3 regions of the Citrobacter telavivensis genome follow, and region 3 is predicted to be linked to each of the others. Evidence: riboswitches for the same ligand, from Rfam matches in the RefSeq annotation. Region 3 holds a riboswitch; each other region holds the start of a gene.
The links. Region 3 has a riboswitch for thiamine pyrophosphate ahead of thiB (thiamine ABC transporter substrate binding subunit). Riboswitches for the same ligand answer to the same signal wherever they lie in the genome.
Positions count from the first base shown of each region.

Region 1 (3,275 bases), on a different contig from region 3:
CGGGCCTAAGGTGTAGAACGGTGCTTCGTGACAATGCTCCAGCTCTTCGGTCATGTTGCGGCGTATCATCTGCATCGGCACGTGGCCCGGACCTTCAATCATCACCTGTACGTCATATTCCCAGGCGATCTTCGTCAGTTCACCCAACGTATGCAGTTCCGAGAACTGCGCCTCGTCGTTGGCGTCCTGAATGGAGCCAGGGCGCAGGCCGTCACCGAGCGACAGAGAAACGTCATACGCGGCACAGATTTCGCAAATTTCGCGAAAGTGCTGATAAAGGAAGTTCTCTTTGTGATGAGAGAGACACCATTTCGCCATGATGGATCCCCCGCGCGAGACGATCCCCGTCAGGCGTTTTGCGGTCATCGGCACATAGCGCAGCAGTACACCGGCATGGATGGTGAAGTAGTCTACTCCCTGTTCAGCCTGCTCCAGCAGCGTATCGCGGAAGGCTTCCCAGGTAAGATCTTCGGCGATCCCGTTAACCTTCTCCAGCGCCTGGTAGATCGGTACGGTGCCGATCGGCACCGGGCTGTTACGCAGGATCCACTCGCGGGTTTCGTGAATATAGCGGCCGGTGGAGAGATCCATCACGGTGTCCGCTCCCCAACGCGTTGACCACACCAGTTTCTCCACTTCTTCTTCGATAGAGGAGGTGACGGCAGAGTTACCGATGTTGGCATTCACTTTCACCAGAAAGTTACGGCCAATAATCATCGGCTCAGATTCAGGGTGGTTGATGTTGGCGGGGATGATCGCCCGTCCGGCGGCCACTTCATCACGCACAAATTCCGGTGTGATATTCTCCGGTAGACGTGCGCCGAATCCCTCACCCGGATGCTGCTGGCGCAACACGTCGCTGCGAATGCGCTCACGGCCCATGTTTTCACGGATGGCGATAAACTCCATTTCCGGTGTTACGATGCCCTGGCGGGCGTAGTGCAGTTGGGTGACGCATTTACCCGCTTTGGCGCGTTTTGGCGTCAGCAGGCCGGTGAAGCGCAGTTCATCAAGGCCATCATCGGCCAGGCGCGCTTTGGTGTACGCCGAGCTCCGGTCGGTCAGCGCCTCGCTGTCATGACGCGCATCAATCCACGGTTGACGCAGCTTCGCCAGACCCTGCTGAACGTTAATCGCCACGTCCGGATCGCCGTAGGGACCGGACGTGTCGTACACCGGAACCGCTTCGTTCTCTTCAAACTGCGGCTCCTCTTTACTGCCGCCGATGAGCGTCGGGCTAAGCTGGATCTCACGCATCGGAATGCGGATATCCGCTTGCGAACCCGTGATATAGATTCGTTTTGAGTTCGGGAAAGCGGTGCCTTCCAGGGTGTCAATGAAGTGTTGTGCTTGCGCGCGCTGTTCGCGGCGGGACAATTTAGGTGTAGTTGCAGACATAGCTCATTCCAAAAAGTTAGGAGATGGCTTGTCAGACGACGGAGGAGTAATAGATGTGCGCCGCCCGTTAAGGCTTACGCATAAAGCAGAATTACTCTTGTTCCCTTCGCAGGTTTTAACCTGATCAGGTTCCGCGGATCCCGAATTAACGGTCTCAGCCTTTTCCACTTCACGCTTTTGTGGAAAATAAGCACTCCGACAAGATAACACCCCTCAGAAGAGGGGACGTTTGTAAATTACGCGTTAGTCACGCAAAACTCAAGCAGGACGTTTGATGACGGCGTTGTCGTGCATGGCGTCAAATACCAGCATGATAAGCTTATCTTCAAGGGCAAACCGGGCTTCCAGCGCTTCGCCGAGATCGGACAAAACCTGTTGAAACTCCAGGCAGTTATCGTGATCTATCGCCGTTTCCAGGCTGGAGTCATAATAGTCCATGATGCGTTGTGTGTTAGCTTCCAGTAGCGGCCAAATTTTTGTCGCTTTTAAAAGCTGCCCGTTACCTTCCAATTTATGGAGAATACGTTCATAAATACTGAAGTGTCCGGTGGAGAGATAATCGACCAGGCTCTGACAAAAATCATCCAGCGCTTTTTCATTCAGCCGCATGTACGATTCTTTGCCAGGCTTAATGCCAACCAGATTGTAGTAAGCCACGAGCAGGTGCTTACGTATATGTAGCCAGCGATCAACCAGTTTGTTACTTCCTCTGACGCGCTCTGTCAGGTCTTCCAGCTGGTTTAGCATGATTGACTCCGCAAGTGTGGATTTTAAAACTGCTCACGCAGGAATTGTAAAAATAATGTTATCAACATGCCAGTGAAGCAAAGGTAGTGCAAGAGCTATGGATCGTATTATTGAAAAATTAGACAGCGGCTGGTGGATAGTCAGCCATGAGCAAAAATTATGGTTGCCTCACGGTGAATTGCCACATGGCGCCGCGACAAATTTCGATCTTGTTGGGCAGCCTGCGCTGCATATCGGAGAGTGGGAAGGAGAGGCTGTCTGGCTGGTGCTACAGCATCGGCGTCACGAGATGGGATCGGTTCGCCAGGTGCTCGATCAGGATGCGGGTCTGTTTCAACTGGCGGGGCGCGGTGTACAACTGGCCGAGTTTTATCGATCGCATAAGTTCTGCGGCTACTGCGGACACCCCATGCATCCCAGTAAAACCGAGTGGGCGATGCTCTGTACCCACTGCCGCGAACGTTACTATCCGCAAATCGCCCCCTGCATTATTGTCGCTATCCGCCGCGATGATTCCATCCTGCTTGCCCAACACGTACGCCACCGTAACGGCGTGCATACCGTGCTCGCCGGGTTCGTTGAGGTGGGCGAAACCCTGGAACAAGCGGTGGCGCGTGAGGTAATGGAAGAGAGCGGTATCAAAGTGAAAAACCTGCGCTATGTGACCTCGCAGCCGTGGCCTTTCCCGATGTCGCTGATGACCGCATTTATGGCGGAGTACGACAGTGGCGAGATAGTCATCGATCCGAAAGAGCTGCTGGAGGCTAACTGGTATCGTTACGATGATTTACCGCTCCTGCCGCCACCGGGCACCGTCGCACGGCGTCTGATCGAAGATACCGTGGCAATCTGTCGGGCTGAGTATGAATGAATCACGTGATACACTTCATCCTTCAAAGTGGCCCTTCGTTGACTGCCTTCAATCACCCTAGTCACTTACCTGAGTAAGCTCCTGGGGATTCATTCAGTTGTCGCCTTGCTCCACTCTGAATGATTTTGTGTATACACTGGCGGCCTGACGCAATAAGGAACTGCAAAAATGACCGAACTGAAGAACGATCGTTATCTGCGTGCGCTGCTGCGCCAGCCCGTTGATGTCACCCCGGTATGGATGATGCGCCAGGCGGGCC
Region 1 covers NZ_JBGUBF010000016.1:19,447-22,721, forward strand. The annotation lists gene thiC (phosphomethylpyrimidine synthase ThiC) at 1-1,398, opposite strand, end outside; TPP riboswitch at 1,483-1,606, opposite strand; gene ACERJC_RS25125 (Rsd/AlgQ family anti-sigma factor) at 1,657-2,145, opposite strand; gene nudC (NAD(+) diphosphatase) at 2,243-3,016, shown strand; gene hemE (uroporphyrinogen decarboxylase) at 3,185-3,275, shown strand, end outside.
Region 1: linked by a shared signal. The riboswitch ahead of thiC (phosphomethylpyrimidine synthase ThiC) and the one ahead of thiB (thiamine ABC transporter substrate binding subunit) in region 3 are both predicted to bind thiamine pyrophosphate.

Region 2 (3,275 bases), on a different contig from region 3:
CTCGTTTGTTGACCCATAAGGTGTCCGGCTTTTTCCCGCGCAGGACAACCTGCTGAGAAAAACCACGCGCCTCTTTCAGCGAATACTCAAAGATATTGTTGATCTGCGTACCATAGCCGCGCGCACGCGTCACCACGCCCTCTTCTTCCAGCGCCTGCATCGCTTTACGCACCGTGATGCGTGAGACGCCGGTCAACTGGCTGAGATCTCGTTCGCCGGGCAAAATATTGCCATGCTCAAGCACTCCACTACGCACGGCATTTTTTACCGTCTCGGCAAACTTGATATAGAGCGGCGTATTATCCACCGCTGAAATACGTTCGTTCAGTTGCGCGATAAGTTGAGTATGCGCTTGTTCCATGAGTCTTTTTCCTGACAGCCAGTCTGCTGCCAGTATATACGCTACCAGTACGCGTGGAAATGATGAACCGGTCCAATGCCGTGCCCAACCTCCAGGGTATCCGCCTGCGCCAGTGCCGCCGACAGCCAGACTTTCGCCTCCTGCACCGTCCCTGCCCAGTCAGCATGCCGAGGACGCAGTGCGGCCAGCGCCGCAGAGAGCGTGCAACCGGTGCCGTGCGTGTTTTTGGTCATCACCCGCGGTGCGGTAAAACGCTGCTCACCGTCAGCCGTAAAGAGCCAGTCGGGGCTTTGCGCATCATCCAGATGGCCGCCTTTCATTAGCACCGCGCCACAGCCCATCGCCAGCAGCGCCCGTCCCTGTTCCAGCATCTCTTTTTCTGCGCGCGCATGCGGACAATCCAGCAACGCTGCCGCTTCAGGCAGGTTGGGCGTAATCAGTGAAACCTGCGGCAGCAGTCGCTTGCGCAATGTCTCAACGGCAGAGGGCGACAGCAACGGATCGCCGCTTTTCGCCAGCATGACCGTGTCGAGCACCACATTCCGCACCTGATGGCGCTGTAAACGCTCCGCCACAGCCTCGATGATATCGGTTTCCGCCAGCATGCCGATTTTGGTGGTATCAATGCGTACATCGCTGAACACCGAATCGAGCTGCGCGGCGACAAAATCCGGCTCAATGCGATATACCGACTGCACGCCGCGCGTATTCTGCGCCACCAGCGCGGTAATCACCGAACAGCCGTAAGCGCCGAGCGCCGAGAAAGTTTTCAGATCGGCCTGAATGCCCGCACCACCGCTGGGATCGGTGCCGGCAATCGTCAAGGCGTTAATCCGCTTCATGCTACTACCTCCGTTTCCAGGGTGTAGAGCGCATCGAGAAATGCCGCAATGAAACTGCCGGGTCCGTGACAGGTTTTACTGGCAATCAGCCCCGCCTGTTTCATCCACCCACAGGCCGACGCGATATTTTCGATTCGGTTTCCGGGCAGCGCGCAGCTGGCGGCCACCACGGCGGAAAGCGCGCACCCGGTGCCCACTACCTTCGTCATCAACGGGTCGCCGCCGGTGACGCTCAGCGTGCGCTCGCCGTCCGTGATGTAATCCACTTCACCGGTGACCACCACAATAGCGCCGGTCTGGCATGCAAGAATCTGCGCCGCTGGCAGTGCCGTTGTGACCGAATCGGTGGCGTCCACACCGCGTCCCCCGGAGTCTTCACCGGCTAACGCCAGGATCTCCGAAGCATTACCGCGAACGGCTGCGGGTTTTAAGGCCAGGAGTTCAAAGCAGAAGCGACGACGATACTCGAGCGCGCCCACGGCAACGGGGTCCAGTGTCCAGGGCGTTTTTGCGCTATTCGCCTGCTCAACCGCCGTTCGCATTGCGCGTGCGCGCGGCTGCGTCAGCGTACCCACGTTAATAAGTAAGGCGCTGGCAAGGGCAGCGAACTGGCGAGCCTCTTCCGGCTCGATCACCATCGCCGGAGAAGCGCCCAAAGCCAGTAGCGTATTGGCGGTAAAACTCTGCACGACGTCATTAGTCATACAGTGTGTTAACGGAGAAAGGGTACGAAATTGTTTTAAGGTACGAACCGCATGTTCGCGGCTGTGCAGGTCAGGCTGCATGATTACGCTCCTGCCCGCGCGAAGAAGGGACACGAGCAGTGTCTGACTTCCCTACGCTGGCATTATCCAGATCAGGTGGTACGGGTATTTCTCAGCCCTTCGTGAAAAGGGGCACCCCGAGTCAAATTACTTATAAAACAATAAATTACATATCAAAATATCAATATTTAGTGTAACCGCCTGTACCGAGCAGGTGCAAGGAGTTTTTCTGTGCGTAACAACAACAGCATCTTCAGGACAAAACGCCGCCAACGCTTATAAGCAGCACAATCATTATTAATGTAAGAAATCCATTATTTGAACCAGGCATGAAAAAATATTTTCGCCTCTTCAGAAATATATTTATTATGCCGACACCTTATGCTGCATGGGTTATTAATGTTTACATTAAAATAATCCAACCATAACTCGACACGCCTCTTTACTTATTAAATTCAAATGTGATCCAAGTCAAGATTATTAGCCCTCCATTAGTAGATAGTTCGCCTCACGAATTAAGTAAATTCTTAATCAAGATGCTCTGAACGTATTATTAATGTTGACATCCATTTTTATTAACAACTGTTAAATCACACTCGCAATTAAAAAGAGTGGAAATAACTGTTTTTATATAGTGTTTTGAATGTGAGACTTTGAAATGAAATCTGTAAATAAATCCATTATTGCTGTTGCCGTTTTCTCTGCTCTGTTTGCTTCCCTTGCCCCTGCGGCCCAGGCGGCTAACGTTGATGCAGTGGTCACGAATCCCACAACCAATGGGGCTTTTTTTGTCTCTGGTATTGATGGCGCTACGTATGATTTACAAAAGCATGAAGGGCAAATATCCGCTCTGGAAGCGGGTAAAGCGGATGTAACTCAGGTGAATAATGTTGCCACTTATGCACAACAAATTCGTACCGATCATGATAACCTGGTAAAACGTGTCACTCTGGATGAACAATATGACGGACAGGCAATCATTAAGAATCGTGATGATATTGCCACTAACAAAGCAAACCAGAAAATTGTCGATAACGATCAAAACGTGTTAATTAGCGCTAATGGTAGTAAAGCAGACACTGCTTTACAGCATACAACGACTAACCAGGTCGCTGTGGCTAACGTGCAAACAAAACAAAAAGCACAAGATGGCGTCATTCAGACTCACACCACACAGTTAGCTAACCATGAAACGCGTATTACAACCCTGGAAAATCAAAATAATTCGCGCTTCTCTTCGATGGAAAAGCAGCAAAACGACGATCGTAAAGAATACCGTAGTGGTATTGCTGGAGCCGCGTCTATCGC
Region 2 covers NZ_JBGUBF010000001.1:2,096,198-2,099,472, forward strand. The annotation lists gene ACERJC_RS10030 (GntR family transcriptional regulator) at 1-361, opposite strand, end outside; gene thiD (bifunctional hydroxymethylpyrimidine kinase/phosphomethylpyrimidine kinase) at 403-1,203, opposite strand; gene thiM (hydroxyethylthiazole kinase) at 1,200-1,988, opposite strand; TPP riboswitch at 2,020-2,117, opposite strand; gene ACERJC_RS10045 (YadA C-terminal domain-containing protein) at 2,626-3,275, shown strand, end outside.
Region 2: linked by a shared signal. The riboswitch ahead of thiM (hydroxyethylthiazole kinase) and the one ahead of thiB (thiamine ABC transporter substrate binding subunit) in region 3 are both predicted to bind thiamine pyrophosphate.

Region 3 (3,275 bases):
GCGAGATCGTCTCGCCAACATCCTGGACGCTGGACATTCACCTGTCTCAGCCCGATCGCTGGCTGCCGTGGTTGCTGGGCCAGGTCCCGGCGATGATCCTGCCACGCGAATGGGAAACCCTGAGCAATTTCTCCAGCCATCCGATTGGCACCGGCCCTTACGCCGTGATACGAAATACACGTAATCAGCTGAAAATCCACGCCTTTGACGATTTCTTCGGTTTTCGGGCACTGATTGATGAAGTGAACGTCTGGGTACTGCCGGATATTGGTGACGAGCCGAACGGCGGTCTGACGTTGAAAGGTCCCACAGAAGATGAGAAGGCCATCGAAAGCCGCCTGGAAGAAGGGTGCTATTACCTGCTGTTCGACGCCCGTACCCATCGCGGCGCCAATCAGGAGGTCAGAGAGTGGGTCAGTCGCGTACTGTCACCGAGCAACCTGCTTTACTATGCCGATGAACAGTATCAGCGCCACTGGTTCCCGGCCTACGGTTTGCTGCCCCGCTGGCATCACGCTCGACCGGGCCACGGCGAGAAACCCGCCGGGCTGGAAACGCTCACGCTGACCTATTATCACGAACACATCGAACACCAGGTGATTGCGCAGATCATGAGTCAGCTGCTGGCTGAACATCAGGTGACGCTGGAAATTCAGGAGATCGACTACGATCAGTGGCATGCCGGGGAAATAGAGAGCGACATCTGGCTTAACAGCGCCAACTTCACCCTGCCGCTCGACTTCTCCTTGTTCGCGCATCTGTGCGAAGTCCCGCTGTTGCAGCACTGCATTCCGCTGGACTGGGAAGCCGACGCCGCACGCTGGCGCACCGGCGAGATGAATCTGGCCGCGTGGTGCCAGCAACTGCTCGCCAGCAAAGCGATTGTCCCGCTTATTCACCACTGGCTGATTATTCAGGGGCAGCGCAGTATGCGTGGCTTGCGCATGAACACCCTCGGCTGGTTCGACTTTAAATCCGCGTGGTTTGCCCCGCCCGATCCTTAATCCTTTTGATCTCTTCACGTAATCATTACAATGTGGCGTTCTCAACGGGGTGCTGCGCCAGAGGCGTGGGCTGAGAAAATACCCGTCGAACCTGATCCGGATAACGCCGGCGAAGGGATTTGAGGCTACCGCTCAAAATCCTTTGCCACTCTTCTATTGAGGTGCAAAGTGTTAAAAAAATGTCTTCCTTTACTGGTGCTGTGCGCAGCGCCTGCCTTCGCAAAACCGGTCCTGACCGTCTATACCTACGACTCGTTCGCCGCTGACTGGGGCCCTGGCCCTGCGGTGAAAAAAGCCTTTGAAGCCGACTGCAACTGTGAGCTGAAACTGGTGGCGCTGGAAGATGGCGTTTCACTCCTCAACCGTCTGCGGATGGAAGGGAAAAACAGCAAAGCCGACGTGGTGCTTGGGCTGGATAACAACCTGCTGGAAGCGGCGACGCAAACCCAGTTGTTCGCGAAAAGCGGTGTCGCCAGCGAGGCGGTCAATGTCCCTGGCGGCTGGAAGAATGACACCTTCGTTCCGTTTGATTACGGCTACTTCGCTTTCGTGTATGACAAAAACAAACTCAAAAACCCACCGAAGAGCCTGAAGGAACTGGTTGAGAGCGATCAGAAATGGCGAGTGATTTATCAGGATCCGCGCACCAGTACGCCAGGACTTGGGCTGATGCTGTGGATGCAGAAAGTGTATGGCGATAAAACACCGCAGGCATGGCAGAAACTGGCGGCAAAAACTGTCACCGTCACCAAAGGCTGGAGCGAAGCCTATGGCCTGTTCCTGAAAGGGGAAAGCGATCTGGTGCTGAGCTATACCACCTCTCCGGCGTATCACATCATCGAAGAGAAAAAAGAGAACTACGCGGCGGCCAACTTTAGCGAGGGCCATTACCTGCAGGTGGAAGTTGCCGCGCGTACCGCGGCCAGTAAGCAACCTGAACTGGCGGAAAAGTTTCTCAAATTCATGGTCTCACCCGCGTTTCAGACTGCAATCCCGACCGGCAACTGGATGTATCCGGTGGTGGATGTCCCCCTGCCCGCCGGGTTCGAACAGTTGACTAAACCCGCGACCACGCTGGAATTCACGCCCGCAGAAGTGGCGGCACAACGTCAGGCATGGATTAGCGAATGGCAACGCGCCGTCAGCCGTTAATTGCTGGCTGGCTGGCTCCCGGCCTTTCCGCCGCCACGCTGATGGTGGCGGTAGCGCTGGCGGCCTTTCTGGCCCTGTGGTTCAACGCGCCGCAGGCGGCGTGGTCCTCGCTCTGGCAGGACAACTACCTGTGGCACGTGGTGCGCTTTTCCTTCTGGCAGGCTTTCCTGTCGGCGGTGCTTTCTGTCGTTCCGGCCATCTTCCTTGCTCGTGCGCTGTACCGACGCCGCTTTCCGGGGCGTCTGGCCCTGCTGCGCCTGTGCGCCATGACGCTAATCCTCCCGGTGCTGGTCGCAGTATTTGGTATTCTCAGCGTCTATGGACGCCAGGGGTGGTTAGCCACGCTCTGGCACATGCTCGGGATGGAGTGGACCTTCTCGCCTTACGGCTTGCAGGGCATTCTGCTGGCCCACGTCTTTTTTAATATGCCGATGGCAAGCCGCCTGCTGTTGCAGTCGCTGGAAAATATCCCCGGTGAACAGCGTCAGTTGGCCGCACAATTGGGTATTCGCGGCTGGCAGTTCTTCCGTTTTGTTGAGTGGCCGTGGCTGCGCCGCCAGATACCACCGGTCGCCGCGTTGATTTTTATGCTCTGTTTTGCCAGCTTTGCTACCGTCCTGTCGCTGGGCGGCGGGCCGCAGGCGACGACCATCGAACTGGCGATTTATCAGGCGCTGAATTTCGACTACGATCCCGCCCGCGCCGCCATGCTGGCGCTGATCCAGATGGTGTGCTGTCTGGGGCTGATGCTCCTCAGTCAACGATTGAGTAAAGCTATCGCGCCAGGCACCACGCTGGTGCAGGGATGGCGCGATCCGGACGATCGGCTGTACAGCCGTTTAACCGATGCCTTGCTGATCGTTATCGCGCTTCTGCTGTTGCTCCCCCCCCTGCTGGCCGTGATGGTCGACGGGGTGAATCGCCATCTGCTGGACGTGCTTGCGCAGCCCATTTTGTGGCAGGCGGTGTGGACCTCGCTGCGCATTGCGCTGGCTGCGGGTCTGCTGTGCGTGATCCTGACAATGATGCTGCTGTGGAGCAGTCGCGAACTGCGCGCCCGTCAGCAACTGCTGGCAGGACAAGCGCTGGAGCTAAGCGGTATGCTTATTCTCGCGATGC
Region 3 covers NZ_JBGUBF010000004.1:179,623-182,897, reverse strand. The annotation lists gene sgrR (HTH-type transcriptional regulator SgrR) at 1-1,004, shown strand, start outside; TPP riboswitch at 1,040-1,140, shown strand; gene thiB (thiamine ABC transporter substrate binding subunit) at 1,173-2,156, shown strand; gene thiP (thiamine/thiamine pyrophosphate ABC transporter permease ThiP) at 2,132-3,275, shown strand, end outside.